2 regions of the Burkholderia pyrrocinia genome follow, and region 2 is predicted to be linked to the other one. Evidence: riboswitches for the same ligand, from Rfam matches in the RefSeq annotation. Region 2 holds a riboswitch; the other holds the start of a gene.
The links. Region 2 has a riboswitch for cobalamin ahead of cobA (uroporphyrinogen-III C-methyltransferase). Riboswitches for the same ligand answer to the same signal wherever they lie in the genome.

Region 1: it holds a riboswitch for cobalamin, as region 2 does, so the genes downstream of both, JYG32_RS00150 (TonB-dependent receptor domain-containing protein) here and cobA (uroporphyrinogen-III C-methyltransferase) in region 2, are expected to answer to the same signal.

What each region holds. Positions count from the first base shown of each region.
Region 1 covers NZ_CP070977.1:22,540-40,560, reverse strand. Annotated here, with positions in the region: gene JYG32_RS00230 (segregation and condensation protein A) at 1-492, shown strand, start outside; gene panC (pantoate--beta-alanine ligase) at 762-1,601, shown strand; gene panD (aspartate 1-decarboxylase) at 1,646-2,032, shown strand; gene JYG32_RS00215 (ParA family protein) at 2,164-2,832, opposite strand; gene JYG32_RS00210 (DoxX family protein) at 2,969-3,382, opposite strand; gene JYG32_RS00205 (hypothetical protein) at 3,533-3,673, opposite strand; gene JYG32_RS00200 (cobyric acid synthase) at 3,756-5,258, opposite strand; gene cobU (bifunctional adenosylcobinamide kinase/adenosylcobinamide-phosphate guanylyltransferase) at 5,333-5,887, shown strand; gene cbiB (adenosylcobinamide-phosphate synthase CbiB) at 5,881-6,825, shown strand; gene cobD (threonine-phosphate decarboxylase CobD) at 6,818-7,837, shown strand; gene JYG32_RS00180 (cobalamin-binding protein) at 7,834-8,751, shown strand; gene cobC (alpha-ribazole phosphatase) at 8,856-9,440, opposite strand; gene JYG32_RS00170 (adenosylcobinamide-GDP ribazoletransferase) at 9,425-10,201, opposite strand; gene cobT (nicotinate-nucleotide--dimethylbenzimidazole phosphoribosyltransferase) at 10,191-11,246, opposite strand; gene JYG32_RS00160 (ABC transporter ATP-binding protein) at 11,299-12,120, opposite strand; gene JYG32_RS00155 (FecCD family ABC transporter permease) at 12,117-13,136, opposite strand; gene JYG32_RS00150 (TonB-dependent receptor domain-containing protein) at 13,155-15,047, opposite strand; cobalamin riboswitch at 15,112-15,365, opposite strand; gene JYG32_RS00145 (ATPase) at 15,520-15,870, shown strand; gene JYG32_RS00140 (cell division protein ZapA) at 15,867-16,181, shown strand; RNA gene ssrS (6S RNA) at 16,263-16,444, shown strand; gene JYG32_RS00130 (EVE domain-containing protein) at 16,516-16,977, shown strand; gene JYG32_RS00125 (SIMPL domain-containing protein) at 17,156-17,896, shown strand; gene lgt (prolipoprotein diacylglyceryl transferase) at 18,009-18,021, opposite strand, start outside.
Region 2 covers NZ_CP070977.1:1,165,655-1,171,358, reverse strand. Annotated here, with positions in the region: gene JYG32_RS05550 (cobyrinate a,c-diamide synthase) at 1-1,085, opposite strand, end outside; gene cobO (cob(I)yrinic acid a,c-diamide adenosyltransferase) at 1,088-1,690, opposite strand; gene JYG32_RS05540 (cobalamin biosynthesis protein) at 1,725-2,102, opposite strand; gene cobA (uroporphyrinogen-III C-methyltransferase) at 2,099-2,908, opposite strand; cobalamin riboswitch at 3,019-3,256, opposite strand; gene JYG32_RS05530 (TonB-dependent receptor) at 3,400-5,550, opposite strand.

The sequences.
Region 1 (18,021 bases), 1.1 Mb from region 2:
CTGCCGGTCAAGAAGGCCGACACCGGCGACGAAGCGGAAGATCCGCGCGCCGAACTCGTGCGCCGCCTGCTCGAATACGAGCAGATGAAGCTCGCCGCACAGCGTATCGACCGGTTGCCGCAGCTCGGCCGCGACTTCCTGCGCGCCGACGTCTACATCGAGCAAAGCATCGCGCCGCGCTTCCCCGACGTGAATTCGGACGATCTGCGCGCCGCGTGGGCCGACGTGCTCAAGCGTGCGAAGCTCGTCCAGCACCACAAGATCTCCCGCGAGGAGCTGTCGGTGCGCGAACACATGAGCCTGATCCTGCGCCGGCTGCAGAACGCGCGCTTCATGGAGTTCGCCGACCTGTTCGACACGTCGCGCGGCGTGCCGGTCGTCGTCGTGAATTTCATCGCGATGCTCGAGCTCGCGCGCGAATCGCTCGTCGAGATCACGCAGCCCGAGCCGTTCGCGCCGATCTACGTGCGCCTCGCCTACCTGCCCGCGTAAGGCCCGCGCCCACCCTCCCGTTTCCCCGATTCGTCCCGACGCTCGCCGCTTCGCCGCGGCGGGGGGCCGCACCCCAAGTCGCGGTTCGTTTCCCGCACGCCCGGCCAAAAAGTGAACGATCGTTCCTTTTTCGATGCGTTTGGCGACCAAATCCTCTACAATCCGCCGACGCCCGATGCGCCGCCCGCGCGCCGGCGTTCTCCGCTTCGACCCCGACGCCGCTGCTGCGGCGCCAACGCGCGCATGCGCGAGGAACCCGCTACCCGATCATGAAAGTCATCAGCTCGATCCATGAACTGCGCGACCAGTTGCGCGGACAGAACCGCACGGCGTTCGTGCCGACAATGGGCAACCTGCACGAAGGGCACCTGTCGCTGATGCGCCTCGCGCGCCAGCACGGCGACCCGGTCGTGGCGAGCATCTTCGTCAACCGGCTGCAGTTCGGCCCGAACGAGGATTTCGACAAGTACCCGCGCACGCTGCAGGACGATATCGAGAAGCTGCAGAAGGAAAACGTCTACGTGCTGTTCGCGCCGACCGAGCGCGACATGTACCCGGAGCCGCAGGAATACCGCGTGCTGCCGCCGGACGATCTCGGCGGGATCCTCGAAGGTGAATTCCGGCCCGGCTTCTTCACCGGCGTGTGCACGGTCGTGTCGAAGCTGATGGCCTGCGTGCAGCCGCGCGTCGCCGTGTTCGGCAAGAAGGACTACCAGCAGTTGATGATCGTGCGCCGCATGTGCCAGCAGCTCGCGCTGCCGGTCGACATCATCGCGGCCGAAACCGTGCGCGACGAAGACGGCCTCGCGCTGTCGTCGCGCAACCGCTACCTGTCGGCCGACGAGCGCCGGGAAGCGCCGGAACTCGCGAAGACGCTGCAGCGCATGCGCGAAAGCGTGCTCGGCGGTGAGCGCGACCTCGGCAAGCTCGAGCAACAGGCGCGCACGCACCTGGCCGAGCGCGGCTGGGCGCCCGACTACCTGTCGATCCGCCGCCGCGCGAACCTGATCGCACCGAGCGCCGCCGATCTCGAAGCCGGCGAGCCGCTCGTCGTGCTCGCGGCCGCGAAGCTCGGCGCGACGCGCCTCATCGACAACCTGGAAATCTGACGGGCCGCCCGCCCGCGCCTTTCACGACGCATCACGGAGACACCATGCAGCGCCACATGCTCAAATCGAAGATCCACCGCGCGGCAGTCACGCACTGCGAGCTGCACTACGAAGGCTCGTGCGCGATCGACGAAGACCTGCTCGAAGCGTCGGACATCGTCGAAAACGAACGGATCGACATCTGGAACATCAACAACGGCGAGCGCTTCTCGACGTACGCGATCAAGGGCGAGCGCGGCAGCGGGATGATCTCGCTGAACGGCTCCGCCGCGCGCCGCGCGCAGCTCGGCGACCTCGTGATCATCGCGGCATTCGCGATGGTCGACGAAGCCGAACTGCAGGCCGGCTGGAAGCCGAAGCTCGTGTTCATCGACGACGGCAACAAGATCAAGGGCCACCGCGATCACGTGCCGACGCAGAACTGGACGTAACCTGAGCGGCCGCCCGCGGGCCGTGGCGCGCGGGAGCGGCTGCGCCGCTTGTGGTCGAAGGGCCGGATCCCGTACCGCACGGGATCCGGCCCTTTCTAATTTTGTCGCGCGCCGGCCCGATGGCCGCGCGATCAGGACGCCTTGGCGATCTTTTCCGTCTTCTCGGCCTTCGGCGCGCGGCGTTCGGCCCATTCGACAATCGGCCGCCACTGTTCGAGATCCTTCTCGACCCGGCTCTTCGCGACGTCCCACAGCGTGAGGCCGTGCGCGGCGATCTGCACGTAGTTCTGCGTGTCGCGCACGTAGCCGAGCACCGGCAGGCCGAGCCCTTCGACGAAGCGGTGCAACTGGTCGGACGAACGCGTGCGCGCGTCGACCCGCATCCCGACGATCCCGACCTCGACGCCGCCCTTGCGCACGGCCTTCTCGCCGGCGAGGCGCTCGAGAAACTGCTGGGTCGCGAGAATATCGAACATCGACGGCTGCAGCGGCACGATCACCTTGTCGGCCAGTTGCAGCGCCACGCCGAGCCGGTTGCCGTGCAGGCCGGCCGGCGTATCGATCACCGCATATTCGAGGCCGCGCGGCGGCTTCGACGGCGCGTCCGGATCGAGATCCCACGCCTCGATCGACGGCAGGCCGGCCGGCCGCAGGTCGAGCCACGCATGCGCGGACTGCTGCCGGTCGAGATCGGCGAGCGCGACCCATGTGCCCTGCGCCGCGAAATAGCCGGCAAGATTGGTGGACAGCGTGCTCTTCCCCACGCCGCCCTTCGGATTCGCCACCACGATCACCGTCATGAATTCCCCCGAAAAAGCCACGCGGCGCCGGCCGCATGGCTGGCGCCGCTCGATTGCGGATACAGGGAGCGATGATATCGGCAAACGGGGGCTCACCGGAACGGGTTGCGCCGAACCGCGCGCCCCTTATGCCCCTTTACGCGCGCTGAACCGCGGCCTCCCGTGCGCCGATCGCGAACACGCCGCCGCCCAGCAGCGCCTGCACGGCAAGCGTGACGGCCCAGAACGCCGGGTATTCCCAGCCGCCGTTCGGCGACGCGAAGCTCCAGCCGTTCGGCAGATGCGCGGCCGTCGCGCCGAGCATGAACGGCAGCAGCACGAGCGCGGCGACACGCACGCGGAAACCCGCGAGCAGCGCAAGGCCGCCGGCCAGTTCGACGAACGTCGTCAGGTACGCGAGCCAGCCCGGCAGGCCGATCGACGCGAAGAACTGCGCGGTGCCGGGCAACGTGAAGACGAACACCTTCTGCGCGACGTGCGCGAGGTACAGCACGCCGAGCGCGACGCGCAGCAGCGTCGCGGCGAAATCGTTCAGGCGATTGGGGTTCATGGCGGATTCCTTCGTGAGTGGATGAGAATGGGCCCCACTCTATTCGAACCGAATCGACCGATAAACACGCCAACTCGCTTTAACTCATTCCCAAAAGGAACGAATAAAACCGTTAAAAAGGGGCATGATCAACATGCCCCGATACCCACGTCAGTAACCGCTCTTGCCTTGTGTAGCGTCGCCGGAACCGGACTGGCTGCCGCCCGGTGCATATGAATCGCACGCGTGCGCAACCGCCGATGCGCCCAGCAGCGCCGCGAGCAGCACGCTCCACCACCATCGAGCCTTCATCGTCGCACTCCTCCAGGCGGACATCCGCCCTCCTGTGTTGTACGCGATCCGGCGGAAAAAGCGAGGGCGGCACGGCACTGCTTCAACGAAACTCGGCGTACAGCGCGTCGAGGTCGAGATGTTCGGCGAACGTGTCGGCCAGCCGCTCCAGCGATGCCTCGCGCAGCGCCGGATAGTCGATCCGCTCCGCGCCGTCTAGCCCGGCCCACGCGAGCAGCGCCGCGCACGCGTCGGGCGCGTCGAACAGCCCGTGCACGTAGGTCGCGAGAATCTGGCCGTCGGCCGAAACCGCGCCGTCCGGGCGCGTGCCGCCCGGCGCGGCGCCGGCTGCCAGCAGCAGCGCGGGCGCCGCGAGCGCGGGCCCGAGCGTGTCGCCCATGTGGATCTCGTAGCCGCGCACGGCGGCCCCGCCCGGCAGCGCCAGATGTCCGGTCACGTTCCTCAGCGTCTTGTCGGGCTGCAGCGTCGTGTCGAAATCGAGCAGCCCGAGCCCCGGCACGGTGCCGGGCGCGCCTTCGAGGCCGAGCGGATCGTCGAGCGTGCGGCCGAGCATCTGCATCCCGCCGCAGATGCCGATCACCTTGCCGCCGTAGCGCAGGTGGCGACGGATCACCGCGTCCCAGCCCGCGTCGCGCAGCCATGCGAGATCGCGCTGCACGCTCTTCGAGCCGGGCAGGATCAGCAGGTCGGCATCCGGCACCGGGCCGCTTTTCCAGTACGTGAACTCGACCTGCGGGTGCGCGCGCAGCGGATCGAAATCGGTGTGGTTGCTGATGCGCGGCAGCGCGGGCACGACGACGCGCAGCACGCCGGCGTCGCCACGTGCGGCGGCGCTGCGCGCCTGCGCGGGCAGCATGTCCTCCGCGTCGAGCAACAGCCCGTGCAGGTACGGCAGCACGCCGAACACGGGCTTGCCCGTCTGCGCGCGCAGCCAGTCGAGCCCCGGTTCGAGCAGCTTGAAATCGCCGCGGAAACGGTTGATCACGAAGCCGCGCACGCGTGCGCGCTCGCTGTCCGACAGGCACGCGAGCGTGCCGACCAGGTGCGCGAACACGCCGCCGCGGTCGATGTCGGCGACGAGCACGACCGGGCAGTCGACGCGTTCGGCAAAGCCCATGTTCGCGATATCGCCGTCGCGCAGGTTGATCTCGGCCGGGCTGCCGGCGCCCTCGACGATCACCGTGTCGTAACCGGCGCGCAGGCGTGCATACGACTCGAGCACTGCATCGAAGGCGACCGGCTTGTAGTCGTGATACGCCCGCGCGTTGAGGTTCAAACGCGCCTTGCCGTGAATGATCACCTGCGCGCCGCGGTCGCTCGTCGGCTTCAGCAGCACGGGGTTGAAATCCGTATGCGGCGCGACGCCCGCGGCCAGCGCCTGCAGCGCCTGCGCGCGGCCGATCTCGCCGCCGTCGGCCGTCACCGCGCTGTTGAGCGCCATGTTCTGCGGCTTGAACGGCGCAACGCGCGCGCCGGCACGGCGCGCCAGGCGGCACAGGCCCGCGACGAGCGTGCTCTTGCCCGCGTCGGACGTCGTGCCCTGGATCATCAGCGTGCCACGCGGCCGCGGCTCGGGTGCATTCATCGTGTAAAGGTCGTCGCGAAGCAAAGGCCGCATTATCGCCCGCGCCGGTACGCCCGCGCCGTTACAATCACGCGATGATTCCGCACGACCTCACCTTCGTCCTCGGCGGCGCGCGCTCGGGCAAGAGCGCGCATGCCGAGCGGCTCGCGGCCGACAGCGGCCGCCCCGTCACCTACATCGCGACCGCGACCGCCGCCGATGCCGAATTCGCGCAGCGCATCGCGCATCATCGCGCGCGCCGGCCAGCCGAATGGGGGTTCGCCAATGCGAGCGTCGACCTCGCCGGCACGCTCGCTCGGCTCGACGATCCGCACGCATGCCTGCTGGTCGACTGCCTGACGCTGTGGCTCACGAACCTGCTGTGCCCGGTCGACGGCGAGCCGCTCGACGATGCGCAGTACACGGCGCAGGTCGAGCGGCTCGAGCACGCATTGCGCGGCGCACGCGCGAAGGTGATCGTCGTCAGCAACGAGATCGGGCTCGGCGTCGTGCCGCTCGGGTCGGTCACGCGCCGCTACGTCGACGAACTCGGGCGCCTGAACCAGCGCGTCGCCGCGCTCGCGACGCGCGTGACGCTGCTCGTCGCCGGGCTGCCGCTCGACCTCAAGGCGGGAGCGCCGTCATGCTGATGCTGTCGCTGCCCGTCGTCGCGATGCTCGCGGTCGCGGCCGCGATCGTCGACCGTGCGATCGGCGAACCCGCCGGCTGGCATCCGCTCGTCGCATTCGGCCGGCTCGCCGCACGCATCGAAGGCGCATTGAACACGGGCCGGCGCGGCCGCGCGGTCGGTGTCGCCGCGTGGATCGCGGCCGTCGTGCCGCCGGTGGCCGTCGCGGCATGGCTCGTGGCCGTGCTGCCGTGGCCGCTCGCGGCCGCGCTACATGTCGCGCTGCTGTGGTTCGCGCTCGGCGCGAAGAGCCTCGCCGACCATGTCGCACCGATCGCCGCGGCGCTGCTGCGGCGCGACCTCGACGCCGCGCGCACGCTGACCGCGCGCATCGTGTCGCGCGACACGAGCGACGCCGACGAAGGCGCGTTGTCGCGCGCCGCCGTCGAATCGGCGCTCGAAAACGGCAACGACGCGATCTTCGGCGCGCTCTTCTGGTTCGTCGTCGCGGGCGGTCCCGGCGCGCTGCTGTTCCGGCTCGCGAACACGCTCGACGCGATGTGGGGCTACCGCACGCCGCGCTTCCTGACCTTCGGCTGGGCCGCCGCGCGGCTCGACGACGCGCTGAACTGGATTCCCGCGCGCCTCACGGCCGCGAGCTACGCGCTGCTCGGCGACACGGCCGCCGCATGGCGCTGCTGGCGCACGCAGGCGCGCCACTGGGACAGCCCGAACGCGGGCCCCGTGATGGCCGCGGGCGCCGGCAGCCTGAACGTGCAGCTCGGCGGCCCGGCCGTCTATCACGGCGAGATCGAGGATCGTCCGGCGCTCGGCACCGGCGCGAGCGCGACCGCCGTCCACATCGTCGCCGCGCTGTCGCTCGTCACGCGCACGCTCGCACTGTGGCTCGCGCTGCTGGTCGCGAGCGGCGCACTCGTCATGGCCACCCATCATGTCTGACACACGCATCGCGCACGGCGGCAACCTGCATGAAGCCGCACGCCGCCACGGCATTCCGTACGAAGCCTGGCTCGACCTGTCGACCGGCATCAATCCGGTCGGCTATCCGGTGCCGCCCGTCCCGGCCGACGCGTGGCGCCGGCTGCCCGACGACGGCGACGGCCTCGCGGCCTGCGCCGCGCAGTACTACCACGCGCCCGATCCCGCACACGTGCTGCCGGTCGCCGGCAGCCAGGCCGCGATCCGCGCATTGCCTGCGTTGCTGCCGACCGGCGACGCCGGCGTCGCGTCGCTCGCCTACGGCGAATACGCGCCCGCGTTCGCGCGTCACGGCCATCGCATCGTGCCGCTCGACATCGGCACGGATACGCTGCCGGCGGCGCTGCGCCACGTCATCGTCGGGAATCCGAACAACCCGACCGCCGAATTCGTGCCGGCCGAGCGCCTGCTCGGCTGGCATGCGCAGTTGTCGGCACGCGACGGCACGCTGATCGTCGACGAGGCGTTCGCCGATACGGGCGCGACGCAATCGCTCGCGCCGCAGGTCGATCGCCCGGGGCTCGTCGTACTGCGCTCGGTCGGCAAGTTCTTCGGTCTCGCCGGCATCCGCGCGGGCTTCGTGCTCGCGTGCCCCGAACGGACCGTCGCGCTGCGCGACATGCTCGGCGCATGGACGGTCGGCGGCCCCGCGCGTCATGCGGTTGCCGCGGCATTTGCCGATCGCGCATGGCAGGCCGCCGCCCGTGAACGGCTCGCGGCCGACGGCGAGCGACTGGCCGCGCTGCTGCGCACGCACGACTTCGCGGTTCGCGCGACACCGCTCTTCAGTTGGACCGACGACCCGCGCGCTGCGGCGCTGCATGCGGCGCTCGCTGCACGCGGAATCTGGACGCGCCACTTCGCCAAGCCGTCGAGCGTGCGCATCGGCCTGCCGGGCAGCGAAGCCGAATGGCAGCGCCTCGGCGATGCGCTCGCGCACTGCGTACCGACGCTGCAACAGGAATCCGCATGACCGCGGGCAAGTTCCGCCGGCTGGCGCCGGCCGCGACGCTGGCCGCGCTCGCTCACGCGCCGCTCGTCCATGCCGATGTCACGACCCGCGACGACGCCGGCAATACCGTCACGCTGCCCGCGCCCGCGCAGCGCGTGATCAGCCTCGCGCCGCACGCGACCGAGCTGGTCTACGCGGCTGGCGGCAGCGCGAAGCTCGTCGGCACCGTCACGTACAGCGACTACCCGCCCGCCGCGCAAGCGGTGCCGCGCGTCGGCGACAACAAGGCGCTCGACCTCGAGCGGATCGCCGCGCTGAAGCCCGACCTGATCGTCGTCTGGCGGCACGGCAACGCCGAGCGGCAGACCGATGCGCTGCGCGCGCTGCACATCCCGCTGTTCTTCAGTGAACCGAAACATCTCGACGACGTGTCGTCGTCGCTGCGCCGGCTCGGCACGCTGCTCGGCACGCAGCAGGCAGCCGATGCGGCCGCGGCGTCCTTTGCACGCGATATCGCGGCGCTGCGCGCACGCTATGCCGCGCGCCCGCCCGTCACGATGTTCTTCCAGGTCTGGGACCGCCCGCTGATGACGCTCAACGGCGCGCACCTGATCAACGACGTGATCGCGCTGTGCGGCGGCCGCAACGTGTTCGCATCGCTCAAGCCGCTCGCGCCGACCGTCACCGACGAGGCCGTGCTCGCGGCGAATCCGGAAGCGATCGTGACGACGAGCGCCGGCGCGACGCGCTCGGACGAACCGCTGCCGAGCCTGGCACGCTGGCGTGCGTGGCCCGCGCTGACGGCCGTTGCGCGCAACAACCTGTTCGCGATCGACGGCGATCTGCTGACGCGGCCGTCGCCGCGGATCGCGCGAGGCGCGGCCGCGCTGTGCGAGGATCTCGATGCCGCGCGTGCGCGGCGGCCCGCGCGCTGAATTCCGGCGACTTGCGCGGTTGTCGCGCACATCTACTTGATGCGTCCGATGCTTGAGATGGTTTGACCACGCGTTGTGCCGTTCACATGCAGGCGCGAGCGAACTTATTCATCCCAGTGCACGACTTCCCATGTTCGCGCCGCGTCATGCGCACGCAGCCAGACGACACCGCCTGTCGGCACCGGCCGCGACAGCAGCGTATCGAGCGGCACACGCAATACATGCGATGCGAATGCGCGGATCACGCCCGCATGCGTGACCGCCCACTGCGGCCGATCGACCCGCACAACCGCGTCGGCCTGCCGTGCAACCCGCGCGGCGAACCGCTCGACGCTTTCGCCACCATGCGCGCACGCATGCATCAGGTCAGCCGCCCACGCATCGAGCGCCGCACGGTCGATATCGTCCCAGCGCTGCATTTCCCACGCGCCGAAATCCATTTCCTGCCAGCCGGCATCGCGTTGCAGCGGCACATCGAATACCTGCGCGAGTCGTTCGGCAACCGACGCGCATCGCGTCAGCGGGCTGGTCCAGATCCGTTCGGGCGGCGGCGCGCCGATAGCCGTCAGATGCGCGTGCACGGCATGCGCACCGGCATCGGCCGGCGCGGCGAGCGGCACGTCGCTGCGTCCGTAACAGACGCCCGGCTCGACGCCGACGGCCGGATGACGGATCAGGACGAAGTCCATCCGAGCACCACGAGATAGATCGCCAGTTCGCTCAGTTGCTGCGCGAAGCCGAGACAGTCGCCCGTATAACCGCCGATCCGCTTCACGAAATAGCGGGCCGCCCACGCGCGCACGAGCACGAGCGCGACGCCCGCGGCGACGCCCATGCACCAGTCCGGCCAGAACAGCCACGGCAGCCCGAATACCGCCGCGACGCACGCCGCGCGTGCGCCCATCCGTTGCGCGACCGGCTTCGCCTTGCCTTCGGGGCGCACATAGTCGAGCGACATCAGCAGGCTCACGGCCGCCGTGCGGCTCGCCGCATGCGCGGCGATCATGGTCCAGGCGGCGCGCAGTGGCGGCATCGCCGCGAGCGCCTGCCATTTCACGCCGAGCGCGATCACGAGCGCGACCGCGCCGAACGTGCCGATCCGCGAGTCGTGCATGATGCGCAGCACGTCGTCGCGCGTATAGCCGCCGCCGAATGCATCGCAACTGTCGGCAAGGCCGTCCTCGTGGAAGGCGCCGGTCGCGAGCAGCGTCGCGGCCATCGACAGCCCGACCGCGATCGACGCGGGCAGCACGCGCAGCGCGGCAAGATAGACGAGCGCGCCCCACGCGCCGACGCATGCACCGACGAGCGGGAAATAGCGCGCGGCCTGGTCGAGATCGCCGGCCGCGTAACCGATCGCGCGCGGCACGGGCACGCGCGTGAAATAACCGAGCGCGACGAAGAAGTAGCGCAGTTCGGCACGCACGCCGCTCGCGCGCTCAGGCGTCACGATTGTCGACGCCGGCGGACTCGAAGCTCGCCATCTCGCAGAGGAACGCAACCGCCGCGCGCACGAGCGGCAGCGCGAGCGCCGCACCCGTGCCTTCGCCGAGCCGCAGGTCGAGCGCGAGCAGCGGCTTCGCGCCGAAATGCTCGAGCATGCGCCGGTGCCCGGCCTCGTGCGACGTATGCGAGAACACGCAGTAGTCGCGCACGCCGGGCGCGATGCGCTCGGCGACGAGCAGCGCGGCCGTCGCGATGAAGCCGTCGACGAGGATCGTCATCCGCTCGCTCGCGGCCGCGAGATACGCGCCCGTCATCATCGCGATCTCGAAGCCGCCGAACGTCGCGAGCACGTCGAGCGGCGCGACCGCGTGCGAGTGCTTGACGAGCGCGCGGCCGAGCACCGCGCGCTTGTGTGCGAGCCCCTTGTCGTCGAGGCCCGTGCCGCGCCCGACGCACGCGTCGATCGGCACGTCGAGCAGGCGGCTCATCAGGCACGCGGCCGACGACGTGTTCGCGATCCCCATCTCGCCGAAGCCGATCACGTTCGTGCCGAGCGACGCGTGCAGGCGCACGCGCGCCGCGCCGGCCGCGAGCGCGGTCATCGCCTCGTCGTGCGTCATCGCCGGCTCCGTCGCAAAGTTGCGCGTGCCGCGCGCGACCGGCAGCGACACCAGCCGGTCGGACAGCGGCAGCGGCGACGCGACGCCCGCATCGACGATCTCGAGCGTGCTCTGTGCGACGCCCGAGAACGCGTTGATCGCCGCGCCGCCGGCCAGGAAGTTCGCGACCATCTGCGCGGTCACCGCCTGCGGATAGGGACTCACGCCTTCGGCCGCGATCCCGTGGTCGCCGGCGAACACGATCATCACGGGGCGCTGCACGACCGGCCGCTCAGTGTGCTGGATCAGGCCGATCTGCAGCGCGAGCGCCTCGAGCTGGCCGAGGCTGCCGGGCGGCTTGGTCTTGTGGTCGATCACATGCTGCAGGCGCTTGCGCAGCGCATCGTCGAGCGGCGCGATCGCGGGCGGGAAGTGGGTCGGAGTGGTCATCGAAGAGCCGTGTCGTTGGCGCGGCCTGCGCCGCGTATCGGAAAAGAAAAGGTCATTGTCGCTCGGGCCACGCCGGCAGCAACGCGTCGCGGCCATGCTCGCGGATCAGCACGAGCGGATAGCCGAACGCGTCGCTCGCGCGCTCCGGTGTCAGCACGTCGTGCACGAGGCCGGCCCATGCATGGCCGCGGCCGTCGAGCAACAGCGCATGCGTCGCGAAACGCCGCGCAAGATTCAGGTCGTGGCACGAAAACAGCACCGTGCGCGGGCCCGCGTCGAGCCATGCGGCCAGCGCGGTCAGGCAGTCGATCTGGTGATGCAGGTCGAGATGTGCGAGCGGCTCGTCGAGCAGCATCAGCGGCGCGTCCTGGCACAGTGTCGCGGCGAGCGCGACCCGCTGCCGCTCGCCGCCCGACAGCGACAGCACGTCGCGCGACGCGAGCGCGGTCAGATCGAACGTCGCGAGCGCGTCGTGCACGGCCGCACGGTCGCCGTCGCGCTCCCAGCCCCAGCCGCCGAGATACGGAAAACGGTTGAGCAGCACCGTGTCGAACACGGTCGCGCTGAATGCATCGTGCAGTTGCTGCGGCATCAGCGCGCGGCGCTGCGCGAGCTGCGCGGGCGGCCATGCGGCAAGTGGCCGACCGTCGATCTCGACCCGGCCGCCGGCCGGCGGCTGCAACCCCGCGAGCGTCGCGAGCAGCGTCGTCTTGCCCGCGCCGTTCGGCCCGGCGACGCACCAGATTTCGCCGGGACGGAAGGCCCGCGTAAAGCCGTCGAGCAGCGTGCGCGCGCCGCCCTTCAGCGTCAGGTCAGCGGTCGCGCAGGCCATGTCGTGGCCGGAAGCGGCGGCGTGCCGCGCAGGGCTTGTCATCGCATCGGCCTCCTCAGCAACATCCACAGGAACACCGGCACGCCGATCAACGCGGTCATCACGCCGACCGGCAGTTGCGCGGGCGCGATCGCGGTGCGCGCGAGCAGGTCGGCCGCCATCACGCCGCCCCCGCCCGCGAGCATCGCGGCCGGCAGCAGCATGCGCTGGTCGTTGCCGAACGCGAGCCGCAGCGCGTGCGGCACGACGAGGCCGACGAAGCCGATCGTGCCGGCCGTCGTCACCGCAGCCGCCGCGGCCAGCGACGCGACGAGATAGATTCGCACCCGCAGGCGCGCGACAGGCACGCCGAGCGCGAGCGCGGTCGCGTCGCCGCGCAGCAGTACATTCAATTGCGGCGCGGCCGGCAGCGCGACGCATGCGGCCAGCAGCAGCGCGCCCCACGCGAACCACGGCGCGGTCACGCCGTTCAGGTCGCCCGTCAGCCAGAAGATGATCCCGCGCAACCGCGCATCGGGCGCGAGCGACAGCAGCAGCGTGACGAGCGCGCCCCACCCTGCCGCGATCACGACACCCGTGAGCAGCAGCCGCGGCGACGCGTCGCGCGAATCGCCGCGCCACAGCTCGCGGCGTGCAAGACCGAGCACGAGCGCGACCGATACGAGCGAGCCGGCAAACGCCGACGCGTCGACGAGCCACCACGCACCGCCCGCGATCATCGCGACGAGCGCGAATCCGGCCGCGCCGCCGGACACGCCGAGCACGTACGGTTCCGCGAGCGGGTTGCGCAGCAGCACCTGCAGCAGCGCGCCCGCAAGCGCGAGCAGCGCACCGCACGCGAAGCCCGCGAGCGCGCGCGGCAGCCGCAGCGTGCGGACGATGTCGGCGAACAACGCGTCGCCGCCATGCGGCACGAGCGACGCGAGCGCCTGCCACGGCGACATCGGCACGCTGCCGATCGACAGCGACGCGACGAACAGCAACGCGACCGCGGTGGCCAGCGCGGCCCAGATCGCGGCGGCGCGCGCGGCGCTCATACCGCGCACGGCCCCGCGCATGACGCGCGGCGCATCCGCTTACTGCTGCCAGCCGAGCGTGACATAGGCGCCGCGCTTCGGTGTGTTGTACGCATAGGCAAGCTCGTAGTCCTTGTCGAGCAGGTTGTCGATGCGCGCGCTGACGTACCACGACTTCGTGATGTCGTAGCGCGCGGACAGGTTGACGATCCCGTAGCCGCCGAGCCGCCCGCCGCCCGAATCGTTGCGCGCGCCGCTCACGAGCCATTCGCCGCCGACGCGCCACGCGCCGAACGCGCGGTTCACGGCCATCGACGCGAAACGCCGTGCACGCCGGTCGAGATCCTGATTCTGCGTTTCGTTGACCGGGTTCTGCAACGTGGCGGCAACCCGTACGTCGGTCGCGCCGACATGCCCCTGCCAGGACCCTTCGAGCCCCTGCACCTTCGCGCTGCCGACGTTCTGCGCAATATAGTAGAAGCCGCTCCCGTCGGGTCGATAGTTGATCAGGTTCGCGTAGCGCGTCTGGAACGCGGTGAGCCGCATCACGCCCACCGCATCGGACGCGTACTGCAGCGCGGCTTCGATCGAATGGCTGCGCTCCGGCTGGATCGACGGGTTGCCGGCCATCGGATAATAGAGGTCGTTGAAGCTCGGTGCACGGAACGCGTCCGAATAGCTCGCGGTCACCTTCCAGCGATCGGTCAGTTCGAGGCCGTAGCCGAGATAGTAGGAATTGGCGCCGCCGAAGTCCGAGTACTGGTCGCGGCGCAGGTTCGCCTGGAACTGCTGGCGGCCAAAGCGCCCCGAATAGCCGATCCAGCCGGAATTCACGTGACGCTGCGGCGCGGAATACGCGTTCGACATGAACTGCTGGTCGAGCCGCTCGTAGCCAGCCTGTATCAGGTGTTCAGGCGCGATACGGAAATCGTTTTGCCACGTGTACTGGCGGTTGTCGGTATTGAAGTGATCCGTGTAGACGCCGTTCAGCGCCGACTGGCTGCGGTCGTTGCCGGTCGAAACGCTCAGGTGAGCGGTCCACCAGTCGGTCAGCTTGCCGTTCGCGAACGCACGCACCTGCTGCACGCGCGAATAGAGGTTGTTCAGGTCGGTCGGCACGCCCCACGCGTTGTCGTAGCTGTTGTTGCCGTTCGACTGGAAGTAGCTGATGCCCGCATCCCAGCGGTCGTTGAAGCGGTGGCGCAGCGCCGCGGTGATGCTCTCGTTCAGGTAACCGTTCGCATTCGGGTTCGCGTTCGGCTTCCTCGCCGGGTCGAGCGCGGAAAAACCGTCGTCCTTGTCGCGCGCGATCGACACGCTCAACGTCGTCTTCCCGTCGCTGTCGAGCCGACCCGATACGCCAGCCTGCTGCGTCTGCGTACCGTAGCTGCCGACGCCGACCGCGAAGTTGAAGCGTGGCGGATGATTGCCACCGTCCTTCGTGAACACCTGCACGACGCCGCCGATCGCGCCCGAGCCGTACAGCGACGACACGTTGCCGTTGACGATCTCGACGCGCTCGATCTGGTCGAGCGGCAACTGGCTCAGTTGCGCGGCACCGAGACTCGCGGAATCGACCCGCACGCCGTCGATCAGCACGAGCGACTGCGTCGACTCCGCACCGCGCAGGAACATCGTCGCGCTCGCGCCGGGGCCGCCGTTGCGCACGATCTGCGCGCCGGGCGCGAGCGCGAGCAGCGTCGGCAGGTCGGCGCCCGCATGCGCGGCGATATCCTGCGCGTCGAATACGGTGGTTTGCGGAATCGTGTCGGCCAGCGCCTGCGGCGCGCGCTGCGCGGTGACGACGACCGGTTCGAGCATCGTCGCAGCCGCAGGTTGGGCCGCGGGCACGGCGGACGCCGCGGAATCGGCATTCGCCGCGGTCTGCGCGGCGGCGGCAAGCGGCAATCCGCAAAGCGCGCCGAGCGCCGTGCGGACGATTGGGGTCAGCATGAAGATAAATCCCGTGAAGCACTGCGCGGCCCGCCTCCCCGCAGGCCACGCGTCACGAAGCCCGTGCGGGCTCCCCGTCTCGGCCGGTATCCGGGCTGGCGGCGTACCGGCTCGCCTTCCCGCGCGATGACGCGCAGTGGCCCGCGCCCGCGTGCGAAACCTGCACGCGGAACGCGCCCGAGCCGGCCTGCGTCACTGGACGCGGCCGCTTACCGTTGCGGGGGCAGCGCAGGTTGGCGGTCTCCTGGCGGAGCCCGCGCCCTGCTTCCCGTTTAACCGCGCGTTCCACGCGCGAGCACCGAGGCGGCGCCAGTTTAGGAGCCGGTCGCGCAAGCGTCAAGGAAGCGTCCGGACACGCACGGGACGCGCCCATTCGCAGCAAGAAGCGAGGGTGTTACGACTGGAAACGTTACAGATGTCGGATTGCGCGTTATTCCGCGCTAAAATGCTGGGTCTTTAGAGGACGCAGCAAATGCTCAACGAACTCGAAACCTTATCTCAAAATATTGGCCGTCTGATTTCGCTGAACAAGCGCTATCACGCGGAACGGCTCGCGCTCGAAGAGCAGGTCGCGCAATTGCGCGCGGAAGCGGACACGGTCCGCGCGGAACTCGCGCAACTGCGCGAAGAACGCAATGCGCTCGCGGCCGAGCGCGATACGCTGTCGGCAAAAATCGACGACGCTCAGGTGAAACTGAACGCGATTCTCGAAAAGCTGCCGCGCTCGAAAAGCGCGGAGCAAGCCGACAACCAGCTCGACCTGCTGGATGCGCAGGCGCGTACGGACAGCGATGACGCGGCCAGCCACGGAGAACATGCATGAGCACCAAGCAGATCGAAGTCTCGATTCTCGGTCAGGCCTATCGGCTCGCCTGTTCGGCCGAGACCGAAGCGGCGCTGCTCGAGGCAGTCGCGCGCGTCGACGCCGAAATGTCGAAAATCCGCTCGAACAGCTCGGTACGCGGCATCGATCGCATCGCGGTGATGGCGGCACTGTCGCTCGCATCGGAATTGCTGCGGCTGCAAACGAGCGTGCGGCACGGTGAAGCATTTCCGGCGGAGGAAATCCGTCGTACAATGCACCAGATGAACGAACAGCTCGGCGCGGTGCTCGCACAGCACGAGACGCAGTAACGTTTTAATCGATGCGTCGATTCCCCTTGATCTCTGCGATCAACGGTGGTCAAATTGGCGCATCGAATCACAGTTCAGTCAGCTTCCCTGCCTGGTTCGCCAAGGTCATATATTCCTTGAACCAATGCCATGTGCACGGTTGCGGAAATTTGTAGCACGGGCGCGCGCGTCACTCTGTCTGATGTACCCGAAGTGCTGCTAACTGCGACCAATTCTGAACCTCAGGTTCAGGATGCCGGCCTAGCGGCCAAGGCGGGGGCCTATCCAACGGCATCGGGCACGTCCCGGTGCCGTTTTCTTTTGTAGCAGCCTCTTTCTGCGTCGATCACGATCCATGCAATACTGGCTGATGAAGTCCGAACCGGACGAAGCAAGCATCGACGATCTCGCCAACGCACCGCAGCGCTCGCTGCCGTGGACCGGCGTGCGCAACTATCAGGCGCGCAATTTCATGCGCGACACGATGAAGATCGGCGACGGCGTGCTGTTCTATCACTCGAGCTGCCCCGAGCCGGGCATCGCAGGCCTCGCCGAAGTGTCGTCGACGCCCTACCCCGATCCCACGCAGTTCGATCCGAAAAGCCCCTATTACGACCCGAAGTCGACGCAGGAAGCGCCGCGCTGGCTGCTCGTCGACGTGCGCTACGTGAAAAAGTCGCCGCTCGTGCCGCTCGCCGCACTGCGCGAACACGACGAGCTCGCCGACATGCGCGTGCTCGCACGCGGCAACCGGCTGTCGATCACGCCCGTCACGCGTGCCGAATGGCGGTTCATCACCGAAAAGCTGATGAAGTAGGCGCGCGCCAAAGGTCAAATCTGGTCAGCACGCGCGGCCGCCGCGGAACTCGCGGGTCTCTCGCGCAGCCTAAGCAACCGCTGTCGGCCGATCGGGCCGGCTCTTTTTTTCGTTGCGCGGTACGCCCGCGTCGTGCACGCATGATCCGCGTGCGCGCCCTCGCACAAGGAGTCCAACAATGACCAAGAAATCCGCTCTCGCGCTGTCGCTCGCCCTCGCCGCCGCCGTTCCCGTCGCGCTGACGCTCGCGTCGCCCGCCGCGCACGCGCAAACCGCGAACCCGCACTTTCCGGAACCGGCAGGCGTGCTGTCGCTTTCGTCGCAGGCCAGCGCCGACGTGCCGCAGGACATCATCCACATCACGCTGTTCTACGAACAGCAGGCCAAGGATCCGGGCAGCCTGACGTCCGCGCTGAACCAGCGCGCCGATGCCGCGCTGTCGCAGGCGAAGGGCGTATCGGGCGTCACCGCGCACACGGGCGCATTCTCCGTGTATCCGAGTACCGATCGCGACGGGAAGATCTCCGCATGGCGTGGCCGTACCGAGGTCGCGCTCGAATCGCGCGATTTCGCCGCGGCGTCGAAGCTTGCAGGCCAGTTGTCGAACCTGATGCAGGTCGCGAACGTCGAGTTCTCGCTGTCGCCTGAAGCGCAGCGCACGGCCGAGCAGAAGCTCACGACCGAAGCGATCAAGTCGTTCCGCGCCCGCGCGGACGAAGCCGCGAAGGCGTTCGGCTACAGCAGCTACACGATCCGCGACGTGAATGTCGGCAGCGGTCGCAACGTGCAGCCGTACCCGCGCATGATGGCGATGGCCGCGGCGCCGATGGACAGCGCGAAGATGAGCGCACCGATCGCGGTCGAAGGCGGCAAGGCCACCGTGTCGGTCACCGTCAACGGCTCGGTGCAGATGAAGTAACGCGCAACGCGCGGCTGTCGGAAATGAAAAACGCCGGCCCGAAGGCCGGCGTTTTTCATTTTGCATGCGTGTTGTCGATGCACGCGCCGATTGCGCGCGCATCGGTATCGCATCACGCAGCCGCA
Region 2 (5,704 bases):
TGCTGCATTCCCAGCGCCGCGAACCGGCGCTGCATCGTCGCGTGGCCCGGCAACAGGCCGAGCAGCGGCGTCGTCGCGCCGTCCACGTCAGTCAGCGATTCACACAGATACACCATCCCTCCGCATTCCGCGACGATCGGCCGGCCGGCCGCCGCATGCGCGCGAATCGTCCGTGCGGTTTCGGCATTGGCCGCGAGCGTCGCCGCATGCAGTTCCGGATAGCCGCCCGGCAGGAACAGCGCGTCGCAATCGTCCGGCACGCCCTCGTCGGCAAGCGGCGAGAAACACCGCAACTGCGCACCGAGCGCGTCGAGCAGCGCGAGATTCGCCGGATAGATGAACGAGAACGCCGCATCGCGCGCGATCGCGATCCGCTTGCCGGCGAGCGCACGCGGCAGCGGCGCCGCGACGTCCGGTTCCGCGAACGCGACGGCAGGCGGCAATTCGGCGAGCGCCGTCTGCGCGAGCACGTCGGCCGCGCGCTCGAGCCGCGCATCGAGGTCGTCGATGTCGGCCGGCTGGTGCAGGCCGAGATGCCGCTCCGGCAGCGCGATGCCCGCATCGGCCGGCACGTGCCCGAGCCAGCGCAGGTCGGCGGGCAGCGCCTGTTGCAGCAAATCCGCGTGCCGGGCCGAGCCGACGCGGTTCGCCAGCACACCGTGAAACGGCAGCCCCGGCCGGAACCGCGCGAGCCCGAACGCGATCGCCGCGAACGTCTGCGCCATCGCCTTCGCTGAAATCACCGCGACGACCGGTACGCCGAACGCGGCCGCGAGGTCGGCACTGCTCGGCGTGCCGTCGAACAGCCCCATCACGCCCTCGATCAGGATCAGGTCCGCCTCGCGCGCGGCGTCGGCAAGCAGCGCGCGGCAGCCGGCCTCGCGGACCATCCCGAGGTCGAGCGCATGCACCGGCGCGCCGCTCGCGCGTTCGAGCAGCATCGGATCGAGAAAATCAGGCCCGGTCTTGAACACGCGCACGCGGCGGCCGAGCCGGCGGTGCAGCCGCGCGAGGCCGGCCGTCACCGACGTCTTGCCCTGGCCGGACGCGGGCGCACTGACGAACAGCGCGGGGCAGGCCGGCACGCTCAGAACTCCACGCCGCGCTGCGCCTTCACCCCTTGCTCCTTGTACGGATGCTTGACGAGCCGCATTTCGGTGACGAGATCGGCCGCGTCGATCAACGCATCCGGCGCGTGCCGCCCGGTAACGACGACGTGCACCGACTCCGGGCGCGCGACGAGCGTCGCGAGCACTTCGTCGAGCGGCAGGTATTCGTACTTCAGCACGGTGTTCAGCTCGTCGAGGATCACCATCCGGTAGTCGCCGCTTTCGATCATCCGGCGCGCCTCGTCCCAGCCCTTGCGCGCGGTCGCGATGTCGGCATCGCGGTTCTGCGTGTTCCACGTGTAGCCGTCGCCCATCGTCACGAAGTCGCATTCCGCGACCGCGCCGAGGAAGTCGCGCTCGGACGTGTGCAGCGCACCCTTGATGAACTGCACGACGCCGAGCCGCATGCCGTGGCCGAGCACGCGCACGGCCATGCCGAACGCGGCGGTGCTCTTGCCCTTTCCGTTGCCGGTGTGGACGATCAGCAGGCCTTTTTCATGGGTGGCGGCGGCCTGCTTCTTCTCGTGGCCGGCACGGCGGCGTTCGGTCATCCGCTGATGGGATTCGGAATCGGTCTTCATCGGGAATCGTCCTGTCGAAAGCGAAACAAAAGGTTCAGAGCGGGCCGGCGAGTGCGACCGTCACACCGTCCCGGATGGATTTGGGGCCCAGCAGCCGGCCGTGCGGCGCCGCGAGCTGCGCGCACGGCTCGGCCACGCCCGCGACGCCGAAGCGCGCGAGCGCGGCGTCCGACGGACCGCTCGCGGCCAGTTCCGGACGGCTCGCGAGCCGCGCCGCGTCGACTGCGACGAGCGGCCAGCCGCGTCGCGCGCACAGCGTGCGCAGCGCGCGGGCACGCGCCTTGTCGGCGAGCGTCGCGACGAGCGCCGGCTCGGCGGCCGGGTAGAGCGCCAGCGCCGCGCGGATCGCGGCATCGAGTTGCGCGGCCGTCACGCCCGCGCGGAAACCGACGCCGAGCGCGACGCGCATCATGCACCGCCGCCGAGCGCCGCGCGCACCGCGGGATCGTCGGCCAGCGCCGCGACGCGGCCGATCACGACGATCGCCGGCGAACCGATGCCGGTTGCACCGACGCGTTCGACGACGGTGTCGAGTGTCGCGAGCACGTGCCGCTGTTCGGGGCGCGTCGCGTTCTCGATCGCCGCGCACGGCGTATCGCCGGGCAGGCCGCCGGCGCGCAGCGCCGCCGCAATCGCATCGAGCCGGCGGATGCCCATGTAGATCACGATCGTCATGCGCGTGGCCGCCAGCGCGCGCCAGTCGGGTTCGTCGGCGCCCGCGCCGTGGCCCGTGACGAAGATCACGCCCTGCGCGTCGCCGCGCTGCGTGACCGGAATGCCGAGCGCGGCCGGCGCGGCGATGCCTGCCGTGATGCCGTTCACGACCTCGACCGGAAAGCCCGCCGCGCCGAGCGCGGCCAGTTCCTCGCCGCCGCGGCCGAACACGAACGGATCGCCGCCCTTGAGCCGTGCGACGCTGCGGCCCGCGCGCAGGTGCGCGAGCATCGCGGCGACGATCGCCTCCTGCGGCGTCGACGCATGGCCGCCGCGCTTGCCGACATGCTCGATCTGCGCGTCGGCGCGCGCATGGCACAGCATGTCGGGGTTCACGAGATCGTCGACGAGCAGCACGTCCGCCGCGCCGATCGCGCGCACGGCCCTGAGCGTCAGCAGGTCGGCGGCGCCGGGGCCGGCGCCGACGAGCCATGCGCGGCTCATCGCGCGCGGCACGGCGCGCACCGTGTCGAGACAGTGGAAAGGGGAAGGCGGGCGGCACATCGGCGGCCGGCGGACAGGCAACGCATAAAGGATCGGGCGAAGCCCGCGCGAACGCGGGCGGAATGCGCACCCCATCCGTCCCCCGCGGATCGGGCGTTCGGCGAGCGTCGGGCTCGCCCCTTGCGTCGGCCGGTATCCGGGCTGGCCGCTCGCCAGGCCGCAGCCTTCCCGCCCGGCTGAAGGGCAGTGGCATCGTGGGCGGCATGGGCGCGTGCGCGGGGAAGCGCGTCGCGCGGGCGGCGTACCGTTGCGGGGACAGCACAGGCCGGGCGGTGGTCCGCCTCCTGTTTCCCGTTTAACTGCATGCGCGGAATGCGCATGCGAGCACCGAACGCGGCGCATACGATAGCACACGCGTCGGCATGCCGATGCGTGACCCTGGCGCCACGCACGGCAAGGGCAAATCCGATTCCATGCGTTGCAAAAACGTCGCGTCGGTCGCCAGGCTGACTCGCACGCGTTGACCGGCATGCGGCGGCGACCCTGCGTCGTCAGAACTTGTAGGCGGCGGTCAGCGTGAACGTTCGTGGTGCGCCCGGCATGATCTGCGCGACGCTCGTCGCATTCGCGTAGTCGTTGCGACCCGTGAGATTGACGACCGCCAGCGTCAGATCGAGGTCGCGCATGCGGTAGCCAAGCTTGCCGTCCCAGCGTACATGGGCGGGCAGCGTGAGCAGGTTGTCGCGATCGGCGTAGCGCGCGCCTTCGTAGATCACGCCGGCTTCCGCGAAGAAGCCGGAGAGCGGCGCATAGCCGACGAACAGGCTGCCGTTGGACGACGACACGCCGGCCGATCGCTTGCCGACGGATTTCGCTTCGGCCTCGACGATCCGCGCGTTCTGCCAGCCGATCCCGCCGCGCGCGAACCAGTCGCCGGCCAGCCTGCCGGCAATGCCGAGTTCGACGCCGCGATTGCGCTCGAGGCCGGTCAGCTCGAAATAGCCGGGCCTGACCGGATCGGCGGTCTTGCGGTTGTACAGATCGATCTGGAATGCCGAGAGCGTGGTGCTGAGTTTGCCGTCCAGCCAGTCGCTCTTGATGCCCACTTCGACCTGCCGGCTGTATTGCGGGCCGAGATCGTTCGCATTGCCGCGCGCGCCCGGCGTGATGCCGATCAGGTCGCCGCCGACCGGCGCGAAATTCTTGCTCCAGGATGCGTAGACGCTGTGCGCGTCGAGCGGCGACCATACGATGCCGAGCCGCGGGCTCCACGCGGTCGACGCGCGTCGCGCCTGCAATCCGTTCAACTGGCTCGTCGAATCGGCGACGAAGCGATCCCAGCGCAGGCCGGTCAGCAGTTTCCATGCGCGCCCGATGTCGATCCGGTCCTGCGCGTAGAGCGCGTAGTCGGTCGCGAGATGGCGGTTCATCATGTACGGGACCGGCGCGGACCCGCGACGGTCGACGTTGTCGGGGGCGGTGATCGAGACCGGCGACGCGGTGGCGCTCCACAACCGCGGCGCTCGCCGCTGCCAGCCGTATTCGACACCGAGCAGCAGGTGATGGGCGACCGGCCCGGTCGTCACGCTGCCGCTCAGTTCAAGATCGGTCTGCACGTTCAGGTGCCGAAGGTCCTGCAGATAGCGGGCCCGCTGCACGCGCGCGTAGTCGCGCGGTTTCGTCACGTAACCCTGCGTGACGTAGGTGTTGTCGAACGTGCTGTGCAGGTCGAGCACGCTCAGCAGGTGGCGCACCTGCCAGTCGCCGCCCAGCTGCCGCGTGAACACCGACCGCCAGTTCATGCTCGCGTCGCGGATCGTGTCGCGGTCGGCCACGCCGAAAAAGGTGCGGCGCGACGCCGGCGGCAGCGTGAACGCGACCGGTTTGCCGGCCGGATCGACCGCGGCGACCGCCGCGGGCATCCCGCGATCGGGTACGCGCTCGTAAGCGTCGTATTCGAACTGCATCAGCCAGCTGCTGCGCTCGCCCTGCCATTTGAGCGACGGCGCCACATACTGGCGCGTGCCGTCGACCGCGTCGCGGAAGCTGCGTTGATACTCGCGCCCGGCGTTCACGCGCATGCTCCAGCGCGGCGAAAGTGCGCGATTGAGGTCGGCCGACACGCCGAGCCGGCCGTAGCTGCCCGTCGTCGCGGACACACTGCCGAAATTCTCGGGCTGCGGCTGCTTGGTGATGCGATTGATCACGCCGCCGCCGCTGCCGCGGCCATACAGCGCCGCAGCCGGCCCCTTCAGCACCTCGACGCGTTCGATGTTGCCGAGACCGCGCACGTACTGCGCGTCGTCGCGCATGCCGTCGAGCAGCAGGTCGCCCGCGCTGGAGAAGCCGCGCAGCCGGAACGCGTCGAACCGCGTGTCCGACGTGTTCGATATGCCGGGCACGCCCGCGAGCGCGTCGGCGAGCGTGCGGCCGCCGTAGGACAGCGTCTCGTCGACCGACACGGTGTCGATGGTCTGCGGCACGTCGCGCGGGTCGCTCGCGGCGCGCGTCGCGGTGCTCACCTGCTCGGGACGCGGATCGTGCGGATGGCGGCGCGCGCGCACCTCCAGCACCGGCAGCTCGGCTTCGGCGCCGACTTCGGCTTCGGCGGCCCCGGACACGCAGGGACAAGTCGACAGCATTGCGCACAGCGCGATGGGCAGCGCGTCGCGCCGCCGCCCGTAATTGAGACGTTTCGGCATTTGAATATCAGGATTACTGAATGAACGGGTTTTTCTGCTTCGGCTTGCGATCAGGAAAAGTTTATCCCGTGCAAGCGAAAACGACAATCGTTCTCGTCTGAAGTTGACGGCAGGATGCACACACGCACCGAACCCGTCCGACGCGCCCGTCGGC